DNA from 4 places in the Alcanivorax sediminis genome. Region 4 is predicted to be linked to each of the others. Evidence: predicted binding sites of a transcription regulator. Region 4 holds the regulator's gene; each other region holds the start of a gene.

Region 1 (7,565 bases), on a different contig from region 4:
AGGATGAGGGACTGGTCATTATCGGTTTCCCCTCCGATGACTTTCGCCAGGAGCTGGATGACGAGGCAGAGACAGCCAAGGTTTGCTACATCAACTACGGCGTGACCTTCCCCATGGCAGCGACCAGCAAGGTAAAGGGTGACGGAGCCCATTCCGTGTTCAAGGCACTTGCCGAGGGATCTGAAGCGCCTGGCTGGAATTTCAACAAGTACCTTGTCTCCGCAGATGGGCAGTCCATCCGCCATTTCCCAGCATCGGCAAAGCCATTGGGGGGCGCTCTGGAGGAGGCAATCAAAGCAGCGTTACAAACTCCCATCAGTGGGCAGTAGAACCCCCGGACGCAGGCTGCTATGGTCGATAGTTCCACTTTCAACCTGGGACAGGGCCCGTTGTGAAGGTTCTCAACAGTAAAGAACAGCAGCGTCATCGCCTCGAGCGCGATATGCAACGCTTTCTCGAGAAAGGTGGATCCATCAAGGAAGTCCCCAGCGGCGTCAGTGGCACCGATCCGGTCAGCGGCAAAGGGCATCAGACCGTGCTGTTTAACGGTCCTCGTGAAACCAGCCGCACCGATCTCAGCCAGGTGGCCGCCACCATTGATGCCCGCAAGCACAAACCCAAGCGCCAGCGGCTCAACCCCCGTCCACAGCGCAAACTGCTTTATGATGATTTTGGCGAACCGCTTCGCTGGGTCTGGCAAGATCGATAATCGCCAGGCCCCAGGGGCATGGCGTGTAATGTGAAAACCTCAACACTACTTCCAATCACCAAGAGGAAAGATGATGAAACGGCTTGGGCTGTTTTTCCTGGTTATGTTCATGGGCAATAGTGCCTTTGCAGGTATCATTGAAACCAACGTGACCCTGCCTGATGGCCTCGGCACCGGCGTCATGTACCTCAACGACAAGCAGAAGGAACCGTCTGCAGGTGTCATCGTGGTTCACGAGTGGTGGGGCCTCAATGACTACGCGCGCAACCGCGCCCGCATGCTGGCCAAGGAAGGGTTTGTCGCGCTGGCCGTGGACATGTATGGCACAGGCAAGGTCGCCACCCATCCCAAGGACGCCACTGCCTTCATGGAAGCGGCACTGGCCGAGCCAGAAAAAATGAATGCCCGTTTCGAGGCCGCCCGCAAGATGCTCCTCAAACAACAGCAAGTCGATCCCAAGCGCCTGTTTGCCATTGGTTACTGTTTTGGCGGCGCGGTCGTACTGAATCAGGCCCGTATGGGCGCTGACCTGGCGGGCGTGGCCAGCTTCCACGGCTCACTTGGCACCCAGACCCCCGCCAAAGCCGGTGACGTCAAAGCAAAGGTTCTGGTCGCAACAGGCCAGGCCGATCCCATGGTTCCCGCCGAGCAGGTCACCGGGCTGGTTTCCGAGATGAGCGCCGCCGGGGTGGACCTGCGACTGCTCAGCTTTCCTGGTGTGAAGCACAGCTTTACCAATCCGGGCGCTGATGCCGTGGCCAAGCGGTTCGAATTGCCGCTGGGCTATGATGCCCATGCAGACCTGACCAGTTGGGAAGCGCTGATGGATTTCATGGCGCAATAATTCCTCACCCTACCCCATCACCGCTGAACAGCACCAACAAGGGGCGCGACGAAATATCGCGCCCCATTTTAATGCAATTCTTTGACTCCCGTTAAAACCGTCTTCCTTCAGTTCAAACGCAACCCTTTGTTTTCCAGCTTTCTTTACAGTTGGCACCCCACTTGCAGAACTCAATGTCGAGGAATCGAATGGCACTTGCCATCAAGCACTCATGACAATTTGCGAAATAGACAGCTAGGGTTCCGGTCTTCTCCGTGAAGATGCCTGGTCCGAGAGCTGACGACCTCATCTGACTTACCTGGCAGAGGGTTACACGGCGGGACAAAAGCCCGGGAGAGCACGATGACAGCAGTGTCATTGGATTCCTCTCCGTCCGTAGCCAAGGAGGTCTGACATGACCCTTTCCGTACGCAAGACAGCAGCCGCTGCCGCATTTTCCCTGTTTGCCGTTCTCACTCCTGCCAGTGCCATGGCCAAGGATTCCTTCAGCGTTTGCTGGTCCATTTATGTGGGCTGGATGCCATGGGACTTCGGCGCCCAACAAAAGATCATCGACAAGTGGGCTGACAAGTACGATATCGAGATCGACGTAGTGCAGATCAACGACTACGTGGAATCCATCAACCAGTACACCGCCGGCGCCTATGATGGCTGTGCCATGACCAACATGGACGCCCTTACTATCCCTGCTGCCGGAGGCGTGGATTCAACCGCCTTGATCGTGGGGGACTTCTCCAACGGTAATGACGGTGTTGTGCTGAAAGGCACCAACAAGCTGGCCGACATCAAGGGCCAGAACGTCAACCTGGTCGAGCTCTCCGTGTCCCATTACCTGCTGGCACGTGCTCTGGATACGGTGGGTCTGAGCGAAAAAGACCTGACCGTGGTGAACACCTCAGACGCCGACATGGTCGCCGCCTTCACCACCAAGGATGTCACCGCCGTCGCCACCTGGAATCCACTGCTCAGCGAAATCACCGCCATGCCGGACAGCCACAAGGTGTTCGACTCTTCAAAGATTCCCGGTGAAATCATCGACCTGATGGTGGTCAACACCGACACCCTGAACGCCAACCCGAACTTCGGCAAGGCGCTCACGGGGGCCTGGTACGAAATCATGGCCACCATGTCCGCCGACGATGACGCAGGTAAGGCGGCCCGCACCTTCATGGCAAAGGCCTCTGGCACCGACCTGGCCGGTTACGAAGCCCAACTCGCCTCCACCCGTATGTTCTATAACGCCAGCGAAGCGGTCGCGTTCGTCAATAGCACCGAGCTGAAAGACACCATGCAGAAAGTGGCAGAGTTCTCCTTCGAGCATGGACTGCTGGGCGAAGGTGCTCCGGATGCCGGTTTTGTTGGTATTGCCACGCCAGCGGGCATATTCGGCAGCGACAGCAATGTGCAGCTGCGCTTTATCCCTGACTACATGCAGATGGCCGCCGAAGGAAAGCTGTAAATAAACGCCTGATGCCCAATGTCCGACGCCAGACGCTGGCGGCTCTTTCAGCCGGCGTCAGGCAGCCGGCCTCCTGCGATTTATCTACCGGGAATTGCCATGAAAAAACTGATCAATCGCCGCCCCGGCAATGCCATGAGCTGGGCGTTGGGACTGCTGCCTTTCCTGCTGCTAATCGTCGCCTACATGGTGGCATCGGATGCGCGATTGGCAGAGAACCCCAACGACAAGCTTCTGCCCGCACTGGACAGCTTTGTTCAGGCGATCGATCGCATGGCGTTCGAGCCCAGCAAGCGCAGCGGTGAATACCTGCTGTGGGCAGACACGCTCGCCAGCCTGCAACGGCTTGGCATCGGGGTCGCCATCAGTGCCCTGATCGCGGTCATCGTGGGAATCGGTAACGGCACCATTCCACTGATTCGCTCGACTTTCTCGCCACTGGTGACCGGGCTCTCACTGGTGCCACCCATGGCAATCCTGCCGGTGCTGTTCATCATCTTCGGGCTGGGGGAGCTGGCCAAGGTCATGCTGATCATCATCGGCATTACGCCTTTCATGATTCGTGATCTGCAACAACGAGCCATGGAAATCCCCACCGAGCAAATCATCAAGTTGCAGACGCTGGGCGCCAACACCTGGCAGATCATCACTCGCCTGGTATGGCCGCAATTGATGCCTCGCCTGATCAGTGCCGTGCGCCTGTCTCTGGGGCCTGCCTGGCTGTTCCTGATTGCTGCCGAAGCCATCGCAGCCACCGAAGGCCTGGGCTACCGGATCTTCCTGGTACGCCGCTATCTGTCCATGGATGTCATTCTTCCGTACGTGGTGTGGATCACCCTGTTGGCTTTCGCCATCGACCTCATCCTCAGACGCTATTCGCAATGGCGCTACCCCTGGTTCCACCAACAGGGTCATTAAGGGAGAACCATCACGATGGCTATTATCGAAATGAAAAACCTGTGGAAGGAGTACGGTGACCAGGTTGTGCTGGAACGGCTCAATGCTACCGTGCAGGAAGGCGAGTTTGTCACCATTGTCGGCGCCTCCGGGTGCGGCAAGACCACCTTCCTGAAACTCCTTCTCGGCACCGAAGAAGCCTCCCGTGGCGAACTGCTGATGGATGGTCTGCCCCTACCCGCCGAGCCGGATGAAAGTCGCGGCATCGTCTTCCAGCGCTACTCGGTGCTGAGCCACCTGACCGCACTGGAAAATGTGATGCTGGGTGGTGAGCTGCAGAGTAACCGCTGGCTGGGTATTACCTTCGGCAAAAAACGCAATCAACTACGCCAGGCCGCGCTGGACATGCTTGAGTCAGTGGGGCTCGGCCACGCTGCAGATAAATACCCCCATGAACTGTCCGGCGGTATGCAGCAACGCCTGGCTCTGGCCCAAGCGCTGATCAAGAAGCCGCGCATTCTGTTACTGGATGAACCGTTCGGCGCACTGGATCCCGGCATACGTGCAGACATGCACAAGTTGGTACTGAGCCTGTGGAAAGAGCAGAAACTCACCGTATTCATGATTACCCATGACATTACCGAAGGCTTTTATCTGGGCACCCGGCTGTGGGTGTTCGACAAGCCCAGGCTGGATCCCCAGGCGCCCGGCGCCTATGGCGCACGGGTGACCTATGACTTACCCGTGGGCGACTGCGAAAACGGCACGCTTACCAGCATCAACCGGAACGTGACCCGCACCAGCCGCGTTCTTAACGACACGCTATAAAAAACAGGAAAACGAAGGACTTCACCATGAGCGAAAGCCTTTACACAACGACCCTGCCCGGCAGCGCCCACTGGTCGCTGCGGGTACGCCGCGGCATGCAGCTACGCCTCACCGATCTGGAAGGCGGCGCCAACCTGTCCGTGCTGATGTACAACCCGGAAATGCTGCTCGAGCGTTACAACGCACCAGACACGCTCAAGGGCCAGCACACCTTCAAGTTGACCAAAGGCAACTGCCTGTATTCCGACATGGGTCGCGTGTTTGCCTCCATCGTGGAAGATGATTTTGGCTGGCATGACACCGTGTGCGGCACCCTGAGCGAAAAAACTCTTAAAGAGAAGTATGCCGTGCGCTCCTATCAGGATTGCCATAACCAATGGACTCTGAGCGGCGAGCACAGCTTCCTGACCGAGCTGGCCAAATACGGCCTCACTGAACGGGACATGGCCGCCAACCTGAATCTGTTTTCGAAGGTGACAGCAGATGATGACGGCAACCTGGTCTTCGATCCGTCAGCGGCCAAAGCCGGTGCCAGCATCACTTTGCGTTTTGAGATGGAGACCCTGGTGATTCTGCACAGCTGCCCACACCCGCTGAACCCGGCAGAGGAATACCCCATGAAGCCGGTGCAGATAGAGATGCTGAAAGCCGACCCGGTAGCCGCAGACGACTACTGCAAGAACTTCCGTCCGGAAAACGGCCGCGCATTCGAGAACAATCGTCTCTACCACCTTGGCCTTTGATATTCCGTAGGAGCTCTCTGTGCCCTTTAGGGTATGCCTGCAAGCGATAACCGCCATTCGCCTGCAGGCAGGCTCCTACAGCAAAAACATGTAGGCGCACGGAAAGGCGCAAAGGAAAGAAAAATGATCAAAGAAAGTTCTCGACAACCAGAGCAGGCCAGCTTTCGTGAAGTGGTGGCAGCCGGAGACTACTTCATTCGCACCATCAAGAAAGGTGAAACCGTTCGCCTGCTGGACCTGGAAGGTAATCAGGCTGCCGATACCCTGTTCTATAGTGCAGAAGATCCCGCTGAGCGTTACAGCGCCATGGACACCATCCGTGAGCAGGGCAACGTCTATCTCACCGCGGGCACCATGCTGATGAGTAACCGCATGAACCCGCTACTGGAAATTGTCGCTGACACTTGCGGGCGTCACGACACTCTTGGCGGCGCCTGTGCCACCGAGAGCAATACGGTGCGATACGACCTTGAAAAGCGTTGCATGCATGCCTGCCGAGACAGTTGGATGCTCGCCGTCAACGAGCACCCGGAATTTCATCTTGGCAAGCAGGACATCACCCACAACATCAACTTTTTCATGAATGTGCCGGTGACCGCTGAAGGTGGCCTGACCTTTGAAGACGGGATTTCTGCGCCAGGCAAATACGTGGAGCTCACCGCCTGCATGGACACAGTCATTCTGATTTCCAACTGCCCGCAGCTGAACAACCCGTGCAATGGTTATAACCCGACTCCCATTGAAGTTTTAATCTGGAACAACTGATCGTCATTTCCCCGGGGACGACCCCGGCGGCCAAGGTTTAAAAGACGGGACGACCCGTCATCTGTCGACGAGACAGCACCACAAGAGAAGAGTGCCATGTTCAACAAGGTTCTGATTGCCAACCGCGGCGCCATTGCCACCCGTGTTATCCGTACCCTTCAGTCACTGGGCGTTCAGGCCGTGGCGGTATTTGCAGAGGCCGACCGGGATTCCCTGCACGTGAGTTGCGCTGACGAGGCCTTTTGTCTGGGCGAAGGTAGCGCCCGGGATACCTATCTGAATCAGGAAAAGCTGTTTGCGCTGATGGAAGAACACGGCGTGGACGCGGTACATCCCGGCTACGGTTTTCTCAGTGAAAACCCGGATTTTGTCAAAGGATGTGAGGCCCGTGGCATTGCCTTCATTGGTCCCACGCCCCAACAAATGGATACCTTCGGCCTCAAGCACACCGCACGCGCCCTGGCCGAAAAAACCGGCGTGCCGCTGTTACCCGGCACCGATCTGCTCACCGACAAGGCCGCAGCGATGAAAGCCGCCGAAAAAATTGGCTACCCGGTGATGCTGAAGAGCACCGCCGGTGGCGGCGGCATCGGTATGCAGATCTGTGGAAGCGCTGAGAGTCTGGATAAAGCCTGGGATTCAGTACGCCGACTCAGCGCCAACAACTTTTCCAATGATGGCGTCTTTATCGAAAAATACATTGCCCGCGCCCGCCATATCGAGGTGCAGGTGTTTGGTGATGGCAAGGGCAAGGCCGTGACGCTGGGAGAACGGGACTGTTCTGCCCAGCGCCGCCACCAGAAGGTGCTGGAAGAAACCCCCGCACCCAATCTGCCGGACCAGGTACGAAGCGAATTACAGGACACTGCGCGAGCACTGATGGAAGCGGTGCAGTATCGCAATGCCGGTACCGTGGAATTCATTCTCGATCAGGACACCAATGCCTTTTATTTTCTGGAAGTGAACACCCGCCTGCAGGTGGAACATGGTGTCACCGAACAGATCTTCGGTGTGGACCTGGTGGAGTGGATGGTCAAGCTCGCCGCCGGCGATCTGCCCACACTGGATTCCCTCGGCCCCTTTACCGCCAAAGGCCATTCCATCCAAGCGCGGATCTACGCGGAAGATCCCAACAAGGATTTCCAGCCCAGCGCCGGACTCTTGACCGCAGTCAACTTCCCCGGTACCGACGGGAAGGCGCTGCGTATCGATCACTGGGTGGAAGCCGGGCTCACGGTGTCGCCACTATTCGATCCCATGCTCGCCAAGGTGATCATCCACGAAGCCGATCGCGACAGTGCCCTGGCGGCACTGAGCCAG
Region 2 (7,565 bases), on a different contig from region 4:
AACAGCTGCGTACTGCCATGGCTCTGGGCGCTGATCGCTCTATCCTGGTAGAGACTGACGAAGACGTTCAGCCGCTGGGCATTGCCAAGGCGCTGAAAGCTATCGTTGATGAAGAGAAGCCTGAGCTGGTTATTCTGGGCAAGCAGGCCATCGACGGTGACAACAACCAGACTGGCCAGATGCTGGCTGCTCTGACCGGCATGCCGCAGGGTACCTTCGCTTCTGAAGTGAATGTGGCTGACGGTAAAGTGAAAGTAACCCGTGAAATCGACGGTGGTCTGCAGACTGTTGAACTGACCCTCCCGGCCGTGGTTACCACTGACCTGCGTCTGAACGAGCCGCGTTACGCGTCTCTGCCGAACATCATGAAAGCCAAGAAGAAGCCGCTGGATACCAAAACCGCTGCTGATCTGGGCGTTGACCTGACTCCGCGTGTGACCACTGTAAGTGTGGAAGCACCGGCCGAGCGTCAGGCTGGCATCATCGTTGGCTCCGTAGACGAGCTGGTCGAGAAACTGAAGAACGAAGCGAAGGTGATCTGATGAGTGTATTAGTTTACGCCGAACACGATAACGCCGCGCTCAACAAGGTCACCCTGAGCGTAGTAGCTGCTGCCAAGGCTATCGGTGGCGACATCACCGTACTGGTTGCTGGTAAAGGCTGTGGCGCTGTTGCTGAAGAAGCTGCCAAGATTGATGGCGTTTCCAAAGTACTGTGCGCTGACAACGATGCCTACGAGCATCAGCTGGCCGAAAACGTTGGTGATCTGGTGGCTGAAGTTGCTGCCGATTACACCCACGTTCTGGCTGCGGCCACCACCACTGGCAAGAACTTCGCTCCGCGCACCGCTGCTCTGCTGGACGTGGCTCAGATCTCCGAGATCTCTGACGTGGTCGACGCTGATACCTTCAAGCGTCCGATTTACGCAGGTAACGCTATCGCTACCGTCAAGAGCTCAGACGCCAAGAAAGTGATCACCGTGCGTGGTACTTCCTTCGATGGCGTTGCGGCCGAAGGTGGTTCTGCTGCCGTAGAGAGCCTGGACGCTGCCAAGAACGCCGGTACCTCCGCGTTCGTTGGTGAAGAGCTGGCCAAGTCTGACCGTCCTGAGCTGACTTCTGCCGAGATCGTGATCTCCGGTGGTCGTGGCATGGGTAACGGCGAGAACTTCGAAATCCTGTACAAACTGGCTGACAAGCTGGGCGCTGGCGTGGGTGCATCCCGTGCTGCGGTTGATGCAGGCTTCGTACCGAACGATATGCAGGTAGGTCAGACGGGTAAAATCGTTGCACCGAACCTGTACGTTGCTGTGGGCATCTCCGGTGCCATCCAGCATCTGGCCGGTATGAAAGACTCCAAGGTCATCGTTGCGATCAACAAGGACGAAGAAGCCCCGATCTTCCAGGTGGCTGATTACGGTCTGGTTGCTGACCTGTTCGAAGCAGTACCGGAGCTGGACGGCAAGCTGTAAAAACAGCGCGCTTTCCGCACCAACAAAAAACCCGGCCTTGTGCCGGGTTTTTTGCTTTTAGCTACAAGCTACGTTTGATCGGAAATAAGCCCCAAAATAGTTGCCCGTTTTTTTGGTTAATAGAAACGCCTTCCAAATCGTCGAGTTCGGCGACAGGCAGGATCTGATGCCCCCTGTAGGAGCTATGCTTGCATGGCGATCCTCGTCTCAGCGAGGCAAGGGTTCCAGAGACGCCGTTCGAATGGTGGGAGATTCAACTTGATGAACGAAGAGCTTTCCGATGGCATGGCCTTTCCAGAATGACCCGCCCCATTCGGGCAACAAGTTGTCTCTCCTGCAGGGGGCTCGTACTCATAGAAACGGAGGTTGTATGTTTTCAGGAAAAACCGCCCTTATCACTGGTGCTTCCAGTGGCATTGGTGAAGAAATGGCTCGTCAGTTGGCGGCGATGGGCTGCAACCTGATTCTGGTGGCACGGCGGACTGAGCGTCTTGATGCGCTGGCAGCCCAGTTGGCTGAGGTGAGCGTGGGTGTGATTACCCTGGATCTGGCTCTGCGGGATGCACCTCAGATGCTTTTTGATGAGGTTCAGCGGCGAGGTTCGCAGGTGGATATTTTGATCAACAATGCGGGTTTCGGTTATCAGAAATCGACGCTTGAGATGTCCCTGGAAGAACAGCTTGGCATGGTGGATGTGAACGACCGCGCTTTGCTGGCACTGATCCGTCTTTTTGCCGAGCCCATGGCTGGCCGTGGTGAGGGCTGGATCCTCAACGTGAGTTCGGTTTCTGCCTGGTTCCCGATTCCGGGGATGGCAGCCTATGCGGCGAGCAAAGCGTTTGTGCAGACATTGAGTCGGGCTTTGCATGAAGAGCTGAAACCGTCAGGCATTACCGTGACCACGCTGAGTCCCGGTGGCACCCGGACAGAGTTTTCTGCCAAGGCGCGTGGCCAGATGGACCCCTCATTGGAAAAGGCCATGATGCCTGTGGAGCCAGTGGCGAGGGCCGGTCTTGAGGGGCTGGCAAGGGGGAAGGCCGTAGTGGTGCCTGGAGGGATGTATCGAGCCATGACCTGGATAACACGTTGCCTGCCGGATAGCGTGGTAGTGCGATTGGCTGGCTCGGTGATGGGGAGGAATAATAGCTGGGCAGACGTCTGAAGACTGATGCGAAAGGCAGAAATTAACCGGCGGCGAGAGATCACCGCTTCTCCTTTATCGTGACCGGGTTGATCAGCAGGCTGGACTTCTGCCGGTCAGGGCCTCACGCAAGGCGATTTCTTACCTCGTCTGCAATTGCCAGGGCGGCAGTCAGGCCCGGTGATTCGATACCCAACAGATTGATCATGCCGGCCAGCCCGTGCTGCTCCTCATCCTGAATCAGAAAGTCCGTGACGGGCTTACCGCCGCTATACAGTTTGGGTCGAATACCGGCATAGCTTGGCTGCAATTGCCCCGGATTTACATCAGGCCAGTACTCGCGAATGGCTTCCAGAAATCGCAGCTTGCGATCTGCGTTGACCGCGTAATCTGGAGGTAGATCGTTGTCGATCCACTCCACATCCGGGCCAAAGCGTGCCTGACCTATCAGATCTACGGTGAGATGTACGCCCAGACCATGACTTTCCGGCATGGGGTAGATCAGCTTTTGAGTTGGGCTGCGGCCAAGCAGCGAAAAATAATTACCACGTGCCTGGCGCTGTTCCGGGATCCTTCTGGAAGGAAAGCCTGATGCATTTTCCAATAGGCGGGTGGTGAACAGCCCGGCGGCGAGGATCAATTGTTGGCAGCCAAGGTGAAAGTGCTGGCTGTCGCTATCAATCACCGAGAGGGTGAAGTGATTTGATTCGCATGTGATGTTCTCGACTCTGTGGCGCAGGGTTAGCATGGCCCCGTTGCGTTCGGCATCCCAATTGAGCCGGGCAAGAAGGGCGTGGCTGTCTATGATGCCTGAGTGGGGGCTAAGCAATACCTCACTGGCGCGCAGCCAAGGTTCCTGTCGTTGCCACTCAGCTCTGGCAAGGAGTTGAAGGGGAAGAGTCCCCGCGGCTGTGGCATTGTGTTGCAATTGGTGAAGTTGTTGCTCCTGTCCCTGTTGTGCCACCAATAGCTTGCCGCACTGTCGGAAAGGTACGCCTGTCTCTTCACAGTATCGATACAGTGCTTCATTGCCAGCCAGGCATAGCTGCGACTTGAGTGAGCCGGGAGGGTAATAGAGTCCGGCGTGAACGACCTCGCTGTTGCGCGAGGAGAGGTGAGTACCAATCCGGTCTTCCTGCTCCAGAATGATGACGGAGCGGTCCGCGGATAATGCCCGTGCCACGGCAAGGCCGACCACACCGGCGCCAACGATAACGGTATCAACGATTTCCATGTCTATGCCCGAATCCGGGCGCAATTCGCACCATGCACTTCGTCTTGCCCTGTTTTGGATCCTGAGTCCGGCAAAGCCGTGTCAAATGGCCTTTCTGCTATGCCCATTCTGGCACAGGACTTGCTGAAGTGTTGAGTGAGAAGTGCTCAGGGGCATGCCTGTAGCGTGCCCCAGGACCAAGGAATTCGCCATGCGGTCATTAAAGTTGCCGGCGGTGTCCGGTTTCGACGAAATGATAGCGCCGGGCGGTGGGGTGCGGCCTCACTATACGAGTTATCACGATTGGTTGCTGCAGCAGGATCGCGGTCTGTTGCAACGCAAGCGCAAGGAAGCGGAACTTCAGTTTCATCGGGTTGGTATTACCTTTAACGTTTACGGCGAGGAAAGCGGCACGGAGCGCCTGATTCCGTTCGATACCTTGCCACGTGTGATACCCGCCAGCGAATGGGCGTTGCTGGAGAAAGGGGCGATCCAGCGCGTCAATGCCCTTAATCTCTTCCTCCACGATATCTACCACGACCAAAACATCATCCGCGACGGTCGTATTCCCGCCGAACAGATCTTTGGCAACAGTCAGTACCAGCCTTGCATGCAGGACGTGGACCTTCCCAATCAGGTGTATTCGCAGATCAGCGGTGTGGACCTGATTCGTGATGGTGAAGGGGACTGGTATGTACTGGAGGACAACCTGCGCACGCCCTCTGGTGTGAGTTACATGATCGAGAACCGGCGCATGATGATGCGTCTGTTTCCGGAGCTGTTTGCTGAACAGACTGTGGCACCGGTGGAGCATTACCCGACCTTGTTGCTGGAAACCCTGCAGCAAAGTGCCAGTCACAGTCACCCAACAGTGGTGCTTCTGACGCCTGGACAGTTCAACAGCGCCTATTTCGAACATGCCTTTCTGGCTCAGCAAATGGGCATCGAGCTCGTGGAAGGGGCCGACCTGTTCGTCAAGGATGGCTACGTGTACATGCGCACCACGGCGGGCCCGCAGCGGGTGGATGTGATTTATCGGCGTATCGATGATGACTTTCTCGATCCGTTGGCCTTTCGCTCTGATTCCATGCTGGGCGTGCCGGGCCTTCTGTCAGTTTACCGTCAGGGTAATGTGGTGCTGGCCAATGCGGTGGGCACTGGCGTCGGGGATGACAAGTCCATCTATCCTTACGTACCGGACATGATCCGTTTCTATCTGGATGAAGAGCCTATCTTGCACAACGTGCCCACCTGGCAGTGCCGCAAACCTGAGGACCTGAAAGAGGTGCTGGGGCGCTTGCCCGAACTGGTGGTTAAAGAAGTCCACGGGGCGGGGGGCTACGGGATGCTGGTTGGGCCGGCGGCAAGCAGTGCAGAGATTGAGATGTTCCGTGATCGTCTGTTGGCAGACCCGGAAAACTATATTGCGCAACCAACCCTGTCGCTGTCCACCTGCCCGATATTCGTGGAAGAAGGTATTGCCCCTCGTCATATCGATCTTCGTCCTTTCGTGCTCAGTGGTCATGACACCCGGGTGGTACCGGGGGGATTAACACGGGTGGCAATGAAGGCGGGCTCTCTGGTGGTGAATTCCTCACAGGGAGGCGGCACCAAAGACACCTGGGTGCTGGAAGGCGGGGAGGAGGACGCATGCTGAGTCGTACCGCTTCGGACCTTTACTGGCTGTCCCGCTATTTTGAGCGGGCAGAGAATACGGCGCGGATGCTGGACGTGGTCTGGAACCTGTCGCTGATTCGCTTTGCGGTGGATACCCAGGCAGAGATGGCGGCGCCGTTAGCGATTACCGGGACTGCGGATCACTATGGGTCTCGCTACGGAAAGATCACCATTCAGAACCTGCTGTTCTTTTTCACCCTGGATGCGGATAGCCCTGCCAGTATTTACTCCTGCCTGCGTCAGGCCCGGGCCAGTGCCCATGCAGTGCGAGGCAAGATCACCTCTGAGATGTGGGAAAGCGTCAACAGCACCTGGCTGGAATTGAAGGAGATCCGCCAGACGGGCCTGCAGGCTTACGGCGAAACCGCGTTCTTTGAATGGGTAAAAAATCGTTCTCACCTTTTCCGCGGAGCGACTTACGGCACCTTGATGCGTAGTGATACCTTCCGATTTCTGCGTTTGGGAACCTTCATCGAGAGGGCTGACAACACGGCCCGTATTCTGGATGTGAAACATCGCGAGGGACAGTCGGAATCCAATACCACGCTGGACTATTACCGCTGGCATGCGCTGTTACGATCGGTGGGCGCCTATGAGGCGTTTCGTGAAATGTTCAGTGAGACCATTAATGCAGAGCGAGTGGCGGAACTGCTGATCTTGCGACCGGAAGTGCCGCGCTCGTTGCTTTCGTGCCTGCAGATGCTTTGTGATCTTTTGCCAGCCATTGAAGGCAATGCGGGTTTGCAATCAAAACGCCTTGCCGCGGTGCAGCTGGCTCGCCTGCAGTACGGCGATATGGAACATATCGTTGATATTGGCCTGAATGATTATCTGACGGACTTTCTTCGCCGCATCAATGAGCTGGCGGACACCATTCAAAGTGAATACCTGGAGCTGGTATGAAACTGTCCATTCAACACAGCACGGAATACCGTTATTCGGAACGGGTGAAGCACAGCACCCAGTACCTGCGGCTGACGCCGCGGCCCTCGGCGCGGCAGCGGGTATTGAGCTGGGAGCTGGATCTGCCTGAGCAGGCAGATGAAGGATCCGATAGCTATAACAACATTCTGCATGTGCTGACGCTGGACAAGCCACACCAGCAAATCTCGCTGACCGTGAAGGGTGAAGTGGAGATTACGGATGAAGACAGTGAGGATAGCGATCATCGACTGTCACCTTTGGTCTTTACCCGGCCCACGTTTTTGACGGAGTGTAATGAAGCGCTGGAGGAGCTGGCTCACCGGTACGACTCCATGGCGAATGCCGGGCGGCTTGAGCGGTTAAGTGAATCCATTCTGGAGGGCATGCCGTTCACGCCCGGCGTGACCAGTGTTGCCAGTAATGCCCGAGAAGCCTGGAAAATCGGAAAGGGGGTGTGCCAGGATCATACCCATGTTTTTCTGGCCTGCTGTCGTGCTTTGGGGATGCCGGCCCGATATGTGAGTGGCTATTTGTACAGCAAGGATTCCGAGCATGTGGCCAGCCATGCCTGGGCGGAAGTCTGGCAGGATGACAGCTGGAAAACCTTTGATGTCACCAACCAGATCTGTCAGCCGCGCCATCACCTCAAGCTGGCGGTGGGCATGGATTATATGGATGCATGTCCGGTCCGTGGTGTACGCTTCGGCGGTGGAGTCGAGTCACTGGAAGCGGTGGCACAGGTCAACCGGACCGTGTCCGAAAGCATGCAGTGAACCGGCGGGGATCTTGATCGGAGCTGAACAGCATGACCTATTGCGTGGCCATGTCCCTGGAGAAGGGACTGGTGTTTGCTGCGGATTCGCGCACCAATGCGGGGGTGGACCACATTGCCACCTTCAGAAAACTGCACAAGTTCATGATGGATGGCGAGCGTTCCATTGTCATACTGAGTGCAGGTAATTTGGCGACCACGCAAAGTGTAATCAGCCTGCTCAATATGCGTCTCAACAGCGATCAGCCTAACCTGTTCGGTGCCCGTTCGATGTATGAAGTGGCAACCATCGTGGGCAGCACCTGCCGGGAAGTGATCCGTCGGGATGCGGGGCAGAGCCAGGGCAATGTGGATTTTGGCAGTAGTT
Region 3 (7,565 bases), on a different contig from region 4:
CACGGCCATCCACTCTGGTGGGCCCGGCGCCCTGGTCTGGATGTGGCTGATCGCGCTGGTGGGCATGGCCACCAAGTACGCCGAAGCCGTACTGGCGGTTCACTACCGTGAGAAAGACCATCTGGGCCAGTATGTCGGTGGCCCCATGTACTACATCCGCAACGGTCTGGGCAAAAACTGGGCCTGGATGGCTATTGTTTTTGCTTTTTTCGGCATGTTTGCCGGCTTCGGCATTGGCAACACCGTGCAGGCCAACTCCGTGGCCCACGGCCTCAATGACAGCTTTGGCCTGCCAACCTGGATTACCGGTGTCGTACTGGCCGTTCTGGTGGGCATGGTCGTACTCGGAGGCATGAAGCGAATCGCCCATGTGGCCACCTTCGTGGTGCCGTTCATGGCGCTGGCCTATCTGCTGGCCGGGCTCGTGGTTCTGGTGGATCACGCCAGCGCTATTCCCGGCGCCCTGGCCCTGTGTTTTGAGAGTGCCTTCACCGGCACCGCTGCCGCAGGTGGTTTTGCTGGTGCTCTGGTCAAGGAAGCCATCCGCTTCGGGGTCGCGCGCGGCATCTTCTCCAATGAAGCCGGCCTTGGCAGCGCACCGATTGCCCATGCTTCTGCCAACACCGATCACCCGGCCAGACAGGGCTCCATCGCCATGCTGGGCACCTTCATTGATACCATCATTGTCTGCTCTATCACCGGGCTGGCGATTGTCTCTACTGGCGTCTGGACCAGCGGCGCCGAAGGGGCCCCACTGTCATCCATGGCTTTTGCCGCCACCTTCGGCGATTTCGGCGATGTCATCGTGGTTTGCGGCCTGGCGATATTTGCTTTCACGACACTGCTGGGCTGGAGCCTGTATAGCGAGCGCTGCACGCAGTTCCTGTTTGGTGAAAAGGCCATCGTGCCATTCAGGATCATCTGGGTTATTGCCATCCCGGTAGGCTCCTACGTGAGCCTGGATTTTGTCTGGGCCATGGCCGACATCATGAACATCCTGATGGCGGTACCCAACCTGATCGCCCTCCTGTTGCTATCCCCCATTGTGGTGATGCTGAGCCGGGAATTCTTCGCCAAACAGAAAGCGGATTAACAGCCGGTACAACCACTGGTATCCTCACGGCCCGCCTCTACAGCAGTAAAGGCGGGCCGTATCGTATCTACCGTCGCAGAATCAGAGAGATAGCACACCATGAGCCAGCCTATGCCCGATTACATCCGTGATGACATCGCCCGGAACGTGGCCTTTGCGCTGGAAGAGGATATCCGCGACGGCGACATCACCGCTCAGCTGATCGACGCCGACAGCACCAGTAGCGCCACCATCATTACCCGCGAGGATGCGGTGATGTGCGGCATCGCCTGGGCTGACGAAGTCTTCCGGCAACTGGGCGATGTGAAACTGGAATGGCACGTGGCCGATGGTGACCGTCTGACCGCGGACACTACCCTCTGCACCCTCAGCGGCAACACCCGACAGATCCTGACCGGTGAGCGAACCGCGCTGAACTTCCTGCAGACCCTCATGGGCACTGCCACCACCGCTCGCCGCTATGCTGATGCAGTCGCCGGCAGCCGAGTCACCATTCTCGACACCCGCAAAACGCTCCCCGGCCTGCGCGCCGGCCAGAAGTATGCCGTCCTCTGCGGCGGCTGCCAGAACCACCGCATCGGACTCTACGATGCCTTCCTGATCAAGGAAAACCATGTGGCGGCGTGTGGTGGCATTACTGCGGCGATTGAGCGAGCACGCGCACTGGCACCGGAGAAGAAGATTATTGTGGAGGTCGAAACGCTGGAGGAGCTGCAGGAAGCAGCCGGGCTAAAGCCGGATCAGATTATGCTGGATAATTTCAGTACGGAAGAGCTGGCAACAGCAGCGGAAATGGAGATTGCTTCCGCGCTGGAGGTATCAGGCAACCTGACCATGGAGAATGCGGCCAGCCTTCCCGGCAACCGGGAATGGTTTTTGTCTTCAGGCGCGCTCACCAAGCACGTTCAGGCCGTGGACCTCTCCCTCAGGATAACATGAAGCCAGCCACCCTGAAGGGAGAAAAGCCCCCCCTCCGAGCGGCTTTACTTCTCGCCCCAACCATCGATGGGGGCGTAGCCTACAGGCAAGCCATCCTCCAAAGAAACAAGGACGATCCAAGTATCTGTCCAACGCGATACGAGAGGCAAATAACCCACCTCCTCCGACCGTAACCCTTGTCCAGAAAACATCTCCTCCAGGTTCTCCCACTCCCTGGTTGTCAATACATCTCGAAGCAACGTGACGGGATGAGCCTCACGTAGAAGATCATCTATTTGAGCCCCATATTCTACCCAGCGGTCTGGACGCAAGGACGGGTGCAGCCCCCTCATAGCCAGACGAATACTCTGCATATACTCAGGATCACTGCCGTCAAGCAGTCTTACTCCCAATAACCGTGGCCCGGCTACACTCAACGTTCGGAGTTCCTCAGGTGCTTTATCAATTTCCTGGTAATCGATTTCAGCGGCGGTTACCACCCGAAACCTGTCGCCCTCATACGCGAGATAAACAGGTCGAGCCTCAAAGACACTGCTCAGTCCGAAGAGCAAGGCAGCACACTGCAAAACCGCAATGACGGTGATATCCCGGACCAGTTCGGCCCTGGGTTTTACCGGATTAAATACAACAAGAGTGAGAAGAGGACCGCAAACAACATCCACCGCAACAAGCAGCAAAAAAAGCTCAGAGCCGCCTGTGATAGTGCTGTAAGGGAAGGGATACCAAAGCCCAAAAACAAGAGCGGCAGCCAGCAAAGCGAGGATTACGCTGACACCAAGATGAAGCATGCCTGCCCGCCCAGCCTGGCGAATACGAGACATTAAAACCATAATCATTATCCAAAAACACAAAAGGGGCGCCGAAGCGCCCCTTTATGCCAAGCCTTTAAGCTTACTTACACTCGGACGGAGCGAAACGGGACAGCAGACCACCGTTTGCAAAGTTAGCGAAGCCGCTACCGTTCACAGAATCAGCAGTGGTACAACGCCATGCTACAGAGGCTGCCGGCGGAACGAAGGAACCTGCAGAAGCGTCAGGCAGCGCGGTACCAATCGGAGCATTCGGAATAAACAACACAGTACCGCCACCAGCGTTGGCAGTGGTGGTTACAGTAATGACGCCGGTTGCGGCATCAATTGCAACGTTATTGACGTTAGCAGTTGCAACAAAAGCGGGGAAACCAGCAGAATAACCATTGGCATCAGCCTGCGGGTTACCACCGGCCAGAACGTCAGCAACTTGAATCTTGGCAGCAGAGGCAGCAGCCAGACCTTCGGCAACACGGGCACGCACGGTGTAATCCTGGTAAGCCGGGATCGCAACAGCTGCCAGAATACCGATGATGGCAACCACGATCATCAGTTCGATAAGGGTGAAACCCTGTTGAATTTGCTTTCTCATTGTGTCTCTCCAAATTTGGCAAATCTTTATAGTGAGCTCACCCCCGGCGAGCAACTGTACGTTACAATGCACACACCGGGCCAACTTTGCTTACAGAGCGAGACCCCAGCATTTTCGGCCTTTGCATGGCTTTCAGTATCACGCCCATCAAGGACAACAGCCTTCACGGTGGCCCCAGACCGTCACCTGGTGACACTCCTTGTCACCCAGCCTCACCCTGATGCGCCCCGAGTGTCAGCATGTGCGTGAATGTTTAAAAAAACACTTCTGTCAAAACACACAAAGAATCTGCGGCAACGCCCTGATTTTTGGATATTCGGGCTTCCCTGATCAGGATGTAATCGGTATGTTACGAATAAAGTGCTGAATCGAGAGCACATACTAATTATAAACAAGCAGAGAGACATGACTGACCGCACCCCCTCTTTCAGTGGCTTGCCGCACCGATTGATCCAGAAAGGCCTGATCAGCCCTGAAGATGCTCAAAAAGCCCTTCAGGAGGCCCGCGCGGAGAAAACCAGTCTGGTTCATCAGCTGGTTGCCCGAAACTCTATTTCGGCCCAGGCGCTTGCGCTGACCGTGGCAGAGGAGTTCGGCGACCCTATTCTGGATCTCAATACCTTCCAGCGGGACAGCCTGATCAGGGATCTGGTCGACCCCAAACTGATCACCAAACATCATGTTCTTCCCCTGTTTCGTCGCGGCAGCCGGCTTTTTGTTGCTGTATCTGACCCAACTAACCTGCCCGCACTGGAAGAGATTCGCTTTAACACAGGCCTGAATATCGAAACGGTCATTGTTGAAGAGGACAAACTGACTCGCTGGATAGACAACCTTGAGTCCGAATCCGATGACAGCGCCTTCGATGACCTGGATGATGGTCTCGAGAATTTGCAGACCAGCGATGGCAGTGAAGCCAAGGAAGAAACGTCTGCAGGCTCCGATGATGCTCCCATTGTCCGCTTTGTAAATAAGTTACTGCTTGATGCCATCAAGGGCGGCGCCTCTGATTTGCATTTTGAGCCCTATGAGAAAACTTACCGGGTTCGTTTTCGTCAGGACGGCATACTACAAACCGTCTCCAAACCCCCGGTGAATACGGCCAGCAAGATTTCCGCCCGCATCAAGGTCATGGCACGGCTGGACATTTCCGAGCGGCGCGTTCCCCAGGATGGCCGGATCAAGCTGAAAATATCCAAGACCCGGGCCATCGATTTCCGGGTCAATACTTGCCCCACCCTGTTTGGCGAAAAAATCGTACTGCGTATCCTTGATCCCGAATCTGCCAAGATGGGCATTGATGCGCTTGGCTATGAGGACGAGCAAAAGCAGCTTTATATGGAGGCTCTGCACAGGCCTCAGGGAATGATTTTGGTAACAGGCCCTACGGGATCAGGCAAAACCGTATCGCTTTACACCGGGGTGAATATTCTCAATACGCCTGAACGGAACATTTCCACGGCGGAAGACCCTGTTGAAATTAACCTTGAAGGGATCAACCAGGTTAACGTAAACCCCAAACAGGGCATGGACTTTTCAGCTGCACTGAGAGCCTTCCTCCGTCAGGATCCTGATATTATTCTCGTCGGGGAAATTCGGGACCTGGAAACCGCCAATATCGCCATCAAGGCCGCCCAGACCGGGCACTTGGTACTATCCACACTGCACACCAACAGCGCGCCAGAGACTCTTACTCGTCTGCGTAACATGGGAGTCCCCTCGTTTAACATTGCAACTTCGGTACTCCTGATCATTGCTCAACGATTAGCTCGCCGACTTTGTGAGCACTGCAAAACTCCTGTGGATGTCCCCAATCAGTCTCTGCTTGAGATGGGATTCACGGAAGAAGACATACAGTCAGGTTTTACTGTTTATGGGCCTGAGGGCTGCGACAAGTGCAAAAACGGTTATAAAGGTCGCTTGGGCGTTTACGAAGTCGTCAAGATTACAGACGGAATTGCCAGAATCATCATGGAAGAAGGCAACTCCATTCAGATTGGTGACCAGTGCAGAAAGGAAGGATTCAATGACCTTCATCGTTCAGGCTTGGTAAAAGTCATGCAAGGCCTCACCAGCCTGGAAGAAGTTAACCGTGTTACCAGCGGACATTAATTATGGCTACAAAAGCAGCAGAACAAAAAACCGTCACCTTTATTTATGAAGGGGTGGACCGCAAGGGGGCCAAAGTCAAAGGGGAGGCAACTGGAAAAGCGCCATCCATCGTGAAGGCTGAGCTCCGAAAACAAGGCATCAACGCCAAAAAGGTGGTTCGAAAACGAGAAATCAATATTGGCGGCAAGAAAAAAATTAAGCCAATGGATATTGCCATCTTCACTAGACAGATGGCCACCATGATGAAAGCCGGCGTTCCTCTTGTTCAGTCCTTTGAAATTGTTGCCGATGGCCTAGAAAATCCTACCATGAAGGAGCTGATTCTTAATATCAAAACGGAAGTGGAAGGGGGTAACAATTTTGCTGGAGCTCTTAGTAAGCATCCTTTGTACTTTGACGACCTCTACTGCAGCCTGATTGACGCAGGTGAGCAATCGGGCTCACTGGAAACCATGTTAGACAGGGTGGCTCTGTACAAAGAAAAAAGTGAAGCCTTGAAGCAAAAAATTCGAAAAGCACTCAAATACCCGCTAACCGTTATCTTTGTTGCCATTATTGTTACAGCCATCCTGCTAGTAAAAGTAGTGCCTACATTTCAGGAACTGTTTGAAGGTTTTGGTGCTGAACTACCAGCGTTTACCCAGTTTGTGATCAATCTATCCGAGGCCTTACAAGCTAATTTCTTAACGATAGTCCTAGCAATTATTGGTATCTCTATTGGCTTTAGCGAGACACGAAAACGCTCTCAGGCATTTAGAAACGCTATTGATCGTATTCTGTTAAAACTCCCCATCGTCGGAGACATCACATTCAAAGCCACAGTGGCACGCTATGCCCGAACCCTGTCAACCACCTTTTCTGCGGGTGTCCCGTTAATCGATGCCCTTGATGCCTGCGCAGGAGCTACCGGCAATATTGTTTACAGAACCGCTGTTCTGCAGGTTAAAGAAGACGTGTCTACAGGGCAGCAGCTCCAGTTTGCCATGAGATCTACAGGAGTATTCCCAGCCATGGCTCTCCAAATGACCGCCATTGGTGAAGAGTCTGGCGCACTGGATGCTATGCTGGAAAAAGTCGCTATCTATTACGAGGATGAGGTAGATGCCTCGGTTGATGGCCTCACCAGCATGATGGAGCCCCTCATCATGGCTGTTCTGGGTGTACTCATTGGCGGCCTGATTGTCGCCATGTACCTACCCATCTTCCAACTCGGCCAGGTCGTATAAAGCAATAATGACGTTTCTACTTTCCACAAACCCAACCTTTTTGGTTGGGTTTTGCATTTTTCTGGGCCTGCTTGTAGGCAGCTTTCTGAATGTAGTGATCTACCGGCTGCCGGAAATGATGCAGCGAGAGTGGCGTGCGGAGGCCCGTGAAATTCTTGAGTTACCGGAAGAAGCCGCTCAACCGGTCTTCAATCTGGTCACACCACGCTCCCGCTGCCCCAAGTGCGGCCATGCCATTGCCTGGTACGAGAATGTGCCGGTGATTAGCTGGCTGGTGCTGGGCGGCAAGTGCAAGGACTGCAAGACACCGATCAGCAAGCGCTACCCTTTGATTGAAATCCTCAGCGGTGTGCTGGCCGGCATTTGCGCCTGGCACTTTGGCTATGGCGGCTGGCTGGTGTTTACCCTGTTTGCCACCTGGCTGCTGCTGGCTGCTGCCATGATTGATGCCGATACCACGCTCCTTCCGGACTCCATGACGTTACTGCTGCTCTGGGCCGGCCTGTTGGCGGCTCTGCTCGGCGTATCACCCGTATCACTACAGGATGCAGTGATCGGTGCCATGGCAGGCTATATATCGCTCTGGAGCGTGTATTGGCTGTTCAAGCTGATGACCGGCAAGGAAGGTATGGGCTTTGGTGATTTCAAGCTGCTGGCCGCACTGGGGGCCTTTGTCGGCTGGCAATACCTGCCACTGATCATCCTGCTCTCTTCGGTGGTTGGGCTGGTATTCGCGGTGGGCGGCATGCTGTTTGGCGGAGAAAAACGCGTACAGATCCCCTTCGGCCCCTACC
Region 4 (7,565 bases):
TCTTGAGATGTTGTTCGGGATTTTCCTGGGGAACCAGCAAAACAAACACCAGATCCACCGGGCGGCCGTCAACAGCGTCAAAATCAATGGGGGTGTCCAGCTTGAGCAGCAGGCCCACGGGTTGTTGGCAGTGTCCCAGGCGGCAGTGAGGAATGGCAATGCCTTCACCGATGCCGGTGGAGCCCAGTTTTTCCCGGGCTACCAGCGCATCGAATACCTCCTGCTCATTCAGGGTGTCACAGCCGGCCGCAGCCAGCTGTGCAACCTGATCCAGCAACTGTTTCTTGCTGCTGGCCTGTACTCCGCTATGGGTACGTGCTTCGGTGAGTATTTCGCGAACTCGCATAATTGTCGTTTCGGTTTAGTGACCGTGCTTGTGGCTGACGGTCTTTTCCTTGTGCTTGAGGATCTGACGATCAAGTTTGTCGGTCAGTTTGTCGATGGCCGCATACATGTCGTCGGCTTCAGCGGTGGCGAACAGGTCTGCCCCGGAAATATGGATGGTGGATTCTGCCTTGTGAGTCTTCGGTTCCGGAGAAAGAATTACCTGGATGCTGGTGATCTGGTCGAAGTGCCTTTCCAGACGGGAGAACTTGTCGCCGACATAAGTGCGAAGAGCGTCGGTAACTTCCAGGTGATGACCGCTGATATTAATTTGCATGGCTGGCTCCTTTACCTGCTTGTTGGGCCCGTCATTCGTGCCCTACACCAAACGCTTGCGAGCACTGGATGACGGTATTCTCATTGCCTCACGATACTTGGCAACGGTCCGGCGCGCTACGTTGATTCCCTGATCGTTGAGCAAGCTGGCCAGTTTGTTATCACTGAGCGGCTTGCGGGGATTCTCGGCGGCGACCAGCTTCTTAATAATGGCACGAATAGCGGTGGAGGAACACTCGCCTCCGCCGTCTGTTCCCACGTGGCTGGAAAAGAAATATTTCAGCTCAAAGACGCCGCGGGGTGTCATCATGTATTTCTGGTTGGTAACCCGACTGATGGTTGATTCGTGCATCTCGACGGCCTCGGCGATGTCGGCGAGTACCAGGGGTTTCATGGCTTCTTCGCCATAATCAAAGAAGTCCTGCTGCACTTCAACAATGCGGGTGGCCACCTTGAGCAGGGTGTCGTGGCGGCTTTGCAGACTCTTGATGAACCACTTGGCTTCTTGCACGCAGTTTTTCAGGTATTGTCCATCTTCCCCGGAGGTCTGCCTGGCAAGGCTGGCATACTGTTGCTGCAGGTTCACCTTGGGCAGGATGTCATCATTGAGGCTGACCTGCCAGCGTCCATTGTGCTGGCGCACAATCACGTCTGGTACTGCATAGTCTACGGAGCTCTCGCCAATTTGCTCACCGGGTGCAGGATCGAGTGTACGGATTAGCGAAAGGGCATCCAGTAGCTCCTGCTCACTGGTCTGGAGCACCCTTCTCAGGGCGGCATAGTCATGCTTTTCCAGCAGCTCAAGGTGTTTCAGTAATTCCATGGCCAGGGACAGATAGGGGGTGTCCCCTGGCAGTTGGCGTAGCTGGACGGCAAGGCAATCAGCCAGATCGATACTGGCAACGCCGAGAGGATCAAACTGCTGCAGCCGGTGCTGCACTGCCAGCACTTCATCAGCTTCCAGCTCGTCACCCTCAGTAAGCAGGCCTTCTTGCTGGTTGACCATCTCGACAATATCGTCAATGGACGTGGTCATGTAACCACGGTCGTCTACCGATTCGATGATGGCCATGGCGATGATGCGATCCACATCGCTCATGGGGGTCAGATTCAGCTGCCACAGCAAGTGGTCTTGGAGGCTTCCGGAAACGGAATGGCGCTGCTGCCATTCATCGGCGTCGTCAGGAAGGGTGGCGGAGCTGCTGCTCTGGCCCGAATAGACGTCGTCCCATTCGGTTTCTATGCCTGGGTCGCTGTCCACGAATTCTTCGAGGGCGTCGTCGCGCTCGGGATTGAGTTCGTCATCCTGACGCTCTTCGTCAGCTTCGGGGAGGGCATCGTCACCAAAATCGTCAGCCAGCTCAAGCAGCGGATTGCTTTCCACGGCCTGCTGAATCTCCTGGCGTAGATCCAGAGTGGAGAGCTGGAGGAGGCGGATGGCCTGCTGCAGCTGAGGCGTCATGGTCAGCTGCTGGCCGATTTGTAATTGTAGTGTGGGCTTCATACTGCTCAGGTTGGTGATTGATCCCCAAAACCTGAGAATAGCAGCTTCAAAGTCTTACTAGCAATAATTGTGCCAGTGATGCTTGTGTGGTAGGGAGGGGTGAGTTAATAGTTAATAATGAATAATTAATAGCTGCGCGGTCAGATAGCTCGGCTGCTTCAAGCGTGGAGGCCGCGCCCATCTCTTGGGCGCGGCCTCCTTCGGTTCAAAACGGGGAGCCTGTCCCGCGACGTTATTCATTATTAACTATTAATTCTTTCTAAAGTCTGAAGTCCGCCCCCAGATACACATCCCGCACCTGCTGGTTGGAAAGGATGGTGTCGGCGTCGCCGGAGGCGATGATGTGGCCGGCACTGACGATATAGGCGGTATCGCAAATATCCAGGGTTTCGCGCACGTTGTGGTCAGTGATCAGCACGCCAATGCCGCGCTCTTTGAGGTGGCGAATGATGCCCTTGATGTCGTTCACGGAAATCGGGTCGACCCCGGCGAAAGGTTCATCCAGCAGGATGAAGTCCGGGTCGGTGGCCAGACCGCGGGCAATTTCTGCGCGGCGACGCTCCCCCCCGGACAGGCTCATGCCGAGCGAGTCGCGGATATGCGTGATATGGAACTCCTTGAGCAGGTTTTCCATGCGTTCGTGGCGTTCCTGCTTGCTGAGTTCCTTGCGGGTTTCCAGGATCGCCATAATGTTCTCTTGTACCGTCAGACGGCGAAAGATACTGGCTTCCTGGGGCAGGTAGCCGATGCCTCGCTTGGCGCGACCATGCATGGGCAGATGGGTGATGTCGGTTTCATTAATTTCAATACGGCCAGCATCAGCCTCGACCAGCCCAACAATCATGTAAAAACAGGTGGTTTTGCCGGCACCATTGGGGCCAAGTAATCCGACGATCTGCCCGGAGTCTACGTCCAGGGACACGTCTTCGATCACCCGGCGGCCTTTATAGCTCTTGGCCAGGTGATGGGCGCGTAGGTGCGTCATGGCTTGGAAGACTCCGAATCTGTGTTGTCTTTCTTGTCGTTGCCGGGGATCTGGTTCTCCGCCGGGATGACCAGGCGAACCCGCTGGTCGCCTTCACTGCTGGCATCCACGCGCTTGGAGTCCAGGCTGTATTCTACCTTGGCGCCCTCAAAGGTGTTGCCCTTGTGGCGGATAAAGGCATCGCCAGTCAAAACCAGGGTGCGGGCCTTGATGTCGTAAACCAGATTGCCAGCGTGGGCCTCCAGGTCTTCACCTTCCGACAGCTTTACCGGGCTGCCAGTCGCTTCCACTCGAACCAATTCGCCGTTCTTGGTGAACAGCGACATTTTATCGGCTTGCATGCTGCGGTTGCCTTGCAGCAACTCCACATTGCCACTGTATACACCGGTTCCGGCATCCTGCTCAAAACGGCCGCGATCGGCGGAAACGGAAATCGGGCCCTCTACCGGGGCGGCGCAGGCAATGCTGGAAAACAGGGCCAGGCAGGCGCCCAGAGCCTTACGATGCCGGGGCATTGAATTCACTCTCTACTCCTTGATCGAGGGATAATACCCCTTTGTCGAGATCGGCCTCCAGTGCGCCGGCGCGGGTCTCGCCGCTTTCAAAGCGGATGGTGGCGTCGCCGGGGCTGGTCGCGATATTGGTGTCGCTATTAAAACGGAGTTCATCCGTGTCGAGCTCGATTTTCTGGTCCGCGTTGCGTGCTTCCACCGTGCCGGTAAACACAATCAGCTTGCCATTTTGCTGCACGGCGCCACTCTCGCTGCGAATGGTCCAGGTGCCCTTGTCGTTGGCCATGGCCAGCTTCGGCTGGTTCATTTCAGTAAGCGGGTTGTGATCATACTGGATCAGATTGTCGGCGATCAGATGATATTGCAGCTCTCCGTCTTCCTCGCTGTAGGCTCGCGCGGTGATGTTTTTGGCCAGAATGGCCGGGGCTGTCAGTACCGCCTGATCCTCTCCGGGCAGGGTGCTGTCCCACTCGTGCAGCGTCATCAGGACCACCAGGCCCAATAGCAGGATGCCGGTGGCGCTTAGTAGCCCCTGGCGCCTCATGCCGCACCTCGCTGGGCGAGGATAGCGTCACAGATTTCCCTTACCGCGCCTTCGCCACCGCGACGCTGGGTATGGTGATCGGCGGCCTGCTTGGCGCACTCATGGGCGTTGGCCGGAGCAAAACTCAGGCGGGCCCATTCCAGGGCGCTTACGTCCGGCTCGTCATCCCCGGCATAGCCGGTCTCGCTGGCGGCAATACCCAGTTGATCGGCAAGATCAGCCAGCGCCACCCCCTTGTCTTCACGGCCCTGAATGACGTGCTGGATACCCAGATCGGCTGCCCGTTTGGCTACCATTGGGGTGTTGCGGCCAGTGATGATGGCCAGGGTGACGCCACTGGCAGCGAGCTTTTTCAAGCCGTGACCATCCAGGGTGTGGAACACCTTGATGGCCTCGCCTTCCTGGGTGAAATAGATGCGCCCATCGGTCATGACGCCGTCCACGTCGAAGGCCATCAGGCGCAGGTTCTGGGCATCAACAGCGGAAATCTGCATTACACCACTCCCGCCCGCAGCAGGTCCTGCATGTTAAAGGCTCCCAGCGGCTTGCGGTCTGCGTCCAGCACGACCAGACCGTTGATCTTGCGGCTTTCCATGACCTGCAAGGCCTCGGCGGCCAGATGACCGGTGGCAATGGTGATCGGGTCGGTGACCATCACTTCGGCGATGCTGGCCTTGCGGATATCCAGATCCCGGTCCAATAGCCGGCGCAGGTCACCGTCGGTAAAGATTCCGGCGAGGGTGCCGTCATCGGCGGTTACTGCGGTCATGCCCAGCCCCTTGGCGGTCATTTCCAGCAGGGCGTCACTGAAACTGGTGTCGGTGGATACCGCGGGCAGGGCTTCGCCCGCGTGCATGATGTCATCCACCTTGAGCAGCAAGCGTCGGCCCAGGCTGCCGCCGGGGTGGCTGAGGGCAAAGTCCTCGGCGGTAAAGCCGCGGGCTTCCAGCAGGGCGATCGCCAGTGCATCGCCCATGGCCAGGGCGGCTGTAGTGGAGGAAGTCGGAGCCAGGTTATGTGGGCAGGCTTCTTCGTCCACGGCCACGGTAAGGTGCACATCTGACAGCTGTGCCAGGGTCGATGAGGGCCGTCCGGTCATGCCGATCAGCACCGTCCCCTTGCGTTTGATCACCGGTAAAATGGCCAGCACCTCGGCGGTTTCACCGGAGTTGGAGAGTGCCAGTACCACGTCATCCGGGGTAATCATACCCAGGTCGCCGTGGGAGGCTTCGCCGGGATGCACAAAGAAAGAAGGGGTGCCGGTGCTGGCCAGGGTGGCGGCCAGCTTGTTGCCCACATGGCCGCTTTTGCCCATGCCGGTCACAATAATGCGACCTTTCGCCTTGAGCATCTGATCGCAGGCTGCAGAAAACTGTTCATCGAGGCTGTCTTTCAGCGCGTTGACGGCGCGAGCTTCGATATCCAGTACCCGCCGGCCGACGCTGATATGGTCGTGACTCATGCAATCTCCCTGTAATTGCGGCGATTATACACGCCAAATGTGCTCAAGGTTGACCCGAAATAACGCAATTCGTGGCGCTGTCTCACGGTCGGTCATCATACTTGCCTGCAATTCGGTGTTAGCGATTTTGGAACTGTTCTGCGTGGTTATGACTCCAATATGGCATACAGGTTCTGGACAGGGGCGGCGGAACCCCGTAAAACCGCCCGATGATGACAGGGAGACACCGGATGCAAAGACAACAATATTTTACCTGGGCGGCGGCTTTGATCGTGATGTTCATGGCTGCCTTTGCGCAGGCACAGACCGATCCGAGACAGGTGGTGATCGATGCGGTCGATCGCATGACCACCCGCATCGACGCGGACCGTGAGCAGCTGAAAGCAGATCCGGAGCTGGCCCGAGAGCTGGTTCGTGAGGAGCTGGTGGATCTGGTGGATTTCAAGCGGATTACCCGCATGGTCATGGGCGACTACTTTGGTCCGTCCAGTAAAGAACAGAAGTACCGTTTTCTGGATGTGTTCAAGAATAGTCTGATCAATACCTATGCTTCCGGCATTACGCTTTATGAAGGGCAGCAGATCACCACCTTGCCCATGCAGGAGGGGGATTTGCGCGGTGACTATGCACGGGTGCGCATGGAGATTCAGACCAACACCGGCAAAACGGTGCCAATCTTCTATACCCTGTTCTCCCGCGATGACCAGTGGAAGGTCATCAACGTCTACGTGAATGGCCTGGATCTGGCCGACACCTTCAAGAGCCAGTTTGCCCAGGGTATGGACCAGTACGGGGATATGGACAAGGTGATCGACAACTGGTCAGCAGACTCCAAAATCGATACTGGCCTGAAAGATGAGGCGGTCGCCGACGACGCCTGATGTTTTCTTGAGGAAGGCGCCGTGGCAAGGCTGCGGCAGCTCGCGTATTATTGCGCCCCTGAGATGGAGCGGGTCCAGCCCGCTCCTGTGCTGTTTGGGGCCGAATATCCCGTCAATGCCCCCCAAAAGGAGCCAACATGAATCCGGAAGAGGTAAAAGCGCTGGTGGAAGCCGGCTTTGAAGGCGCCGATGTGGCCGTGGAAGGTGGCGGTGACCGTTTCCAGATTCGCGTGGTGTCAGAGGCCTTTGCCGGCCTGATGCCGGTGAAAAAGCAGCAGCTGGTCTATGCCACCATCAACGAGCAGATCCAGAGCAATACCATCCACGCGGTACAGATCATTACCTTTACCCCCGCCGAGTGGGAAAAAGCCCAGAAGATGGGGCTGGCCTGAGCTACACGCCAGGCCTTACAAGACAAGCCTTAGAGACAGTTCATGGATAAATTGATCATCACCGGCGGCCGCCGTCTGGACGGCGAAATCCGGATTTCCGGCGCCAAGAATGCTGCCCTGCCGATTCTCGCTGCCACCTTGCTGGCGGATGAGCCGGTCACGGTGGGTAACCTGCCGCATCTTCAGGATGTGACCACCCTGATCGAACTGCTGGGCCGCATGGGCGTGGAAGTGGTGATTGATGACCGCATGCGGGTCGAAGTGAATGCCAGCACCATCAAGGAGCTGGTGGCGCCCTATGAACTGGTGAAAACCATGCGCGCCTCCATTCTGGTGCTCGGCCCCATGGTCGCTCATTTTGGCAAAGCTACAGTGTCACTGCCGGGCGGCTGTGCCATTGGTTCCCGTCCGGTGGATATCCACCTCAGCGGCCTGGAAGCCATGGGGGCCCAGATCGAGGTCGCCAATGGCTATGTGCACGCGTCCGTGGATGGTCGCCTGAAAGGGGCTCGCATTGTCATGGATACGGTCACCGTCACTGGTACCGAGAACCTGATGATGGCGGCGGCTCTGGCGGATGGTACGACTTACCTGGAAAACGCTGCCCGTGAACCGGAAGTGGTGG

Evidence for each region. The regulator sigma-54, encoded in region 4, starts transcription at its own class of promoters, with help from an activator protein. The targets are predictions, from matches to a motif close to TGGCACNNNNNTTGCTNT.
Region 1: the regulator sigma-54 is predicted to act here: its motif matches at 1,704-1,721, upstream of GFN93_RS08060 (putative urea ABC transporter substrate-binding protein).
Region 2: the regulator sigma-54 is predicted to act here: its motif matches at 3,956-3,973, upstream of GFN93_RS13215 (circularly permuted type 2 ATP-grasp protein).
Region 3: the regulator sigma-54 is predicted to act here: its motif matches at 3,499-3,516, upstream of GFN93_RS14530 (pilin).

The regions. Positions count from the first base shown of each region.
Region 1 is NZ_WIRE01000001.1:1,765,977-1,773,541, reverse strand. It holds gene GFN93_RS08075 (glutathione peroxidase) at 1-329, shown strand, start outside; gene GFN93_RS08070 (hypothetical protein) at 392-709, shown strand; gene GFN93_RS08065 (dienelactone hydrolase family protein) at 780-1,553, shown strand; guanidine-I (ykkC/yxkD leader) riboswitch at 1,777-1,891, shown strand; gene GFN93_RS08060 (putative urea ABC transporter substrate-binding protein) at 1,948-3,012, shown strand; gene GFN93_RS08055 (ABC transporter permease) at 3,112-3,930, shown strand; gene GFN93_RS08050 (ABC transporter ATP-binding protein) at 3,946-4,737, shown strand; gene GFN93_RS08045 (urea amidolyase associated protein UAAP1) at 4,764-5,480, shown strand; gene GFN93_RS08040 (urea amidolyase associated protein UAAP2) at 5,604-6,245, shown strand; gene uca (urea carboxylase) at 6,342-7,565, shown strand, end outside.
Region 2 is NZ_WIRE01000001.1:2,890,353-2,897,917, reverse strand. It holds gene GFN93_RS13235 (electron transfer flavoprotein subunit beta/FixA family protein) at 1-542, shown strand, start outside; gene GFN93_RS13230 (electron transfer flavoprotein subunit alpha/FixB family protein) at 542-1,471, shown strand; gene GFN93_RS13225 (SDR family NAD(P)-dependent oxidoreductase) at 1,842-2,633, shown strand; gene GFN93_RS13220 (NAD(P)/FAD-dependent oxidoreductase) at 2,737-3,846, opposite strand; gene GFN93_RS13215 (circularly permuted type 2 ATP-grasp protein) at 4,037-5,482, shown strand; gene GFN93_RS13210 (alpha-E domain-containing protein) at 5,476-6,405, shown strand; gene GFN93_RS13205 (transglutaminase family protein) at 6,402-7,199, shown strand; gene GFN93_RS13200 (peptidase) at 7,232-7,565, shown strand, end outside.
Region 3 is NZ_WIRE01000002.1:6,229-13,793, reverse strand. It holds gene GFN93_RS14545 (alanine/glycine:cation symporter family protein) at 1-1,093, shown strand, start outside; gene nadC (carboxylating nicotinate-nucleotide diphosphorylase) at 1,193-2,032, shown strand; gene tfpZ (TfpX/TfpZ family type IV pilin accessory protein) at 2,077-2,853, opposite strand; gene GFN93_RS14530 (pilin) at 2,924-3,433, opposite strand; gene pilB (type IV-A pilus assembly ATPase PilB) at 3,839-5,545, shown strand; gene GFN93_RS14520 (type II secretion system F family protein) at 5,548-6,771, shown strand; gene GFN93_RS14515 (prepilin peptidase) at 6,779-7,565, shown strand, end outside.
Region 4 is NZ_WIRE01000004.1:71,172-78,736, forward strand. It holds gene ptsN (PTS IIA-like nitrogen regulatory protein PtsN) at 1-346, opposite strand, end outside; gene hpf (ribosome hibernation-promoting factor, HPF/YfiA family) at 362-661, opposite strand; gene GFN93_RS16900 (RNA polymerase factor sigma-54) at 704-2,164, opposite strand; gene lptB (LPS export ABC transporter ATP-binding protein) at 2,424-3,149, opposite strand; gene lptA (lipopolysaccharide transport periplasmic protein LptA) at 3,146-3,664, opposite strand; gene lptC (LPS export ABC transporter periplasmic protein LptC) at 3,648-4,205, opposite strand; gene GFN93_RS16920 (KdsC family phosphatase) at 4,202-4,699, opposite strand; gene GFN93_RS16925 (KpsF/GutQ family sugar-phosphate isomerase) at 4,699-5,667, opposite strand; gene GFN93_RS16930 (MlaC/ttg2D family ABC transporter substrate-binding protein) at 5,898-6,548, shown strand; gene GFN93_RS16935 (BolA family protein) at 6,686-6,940, shown strand; gene murA (UDP-N-acetylglucosamine 1-carboxyvinyltransferase) at 6,983-7,565, shown strand, end outside.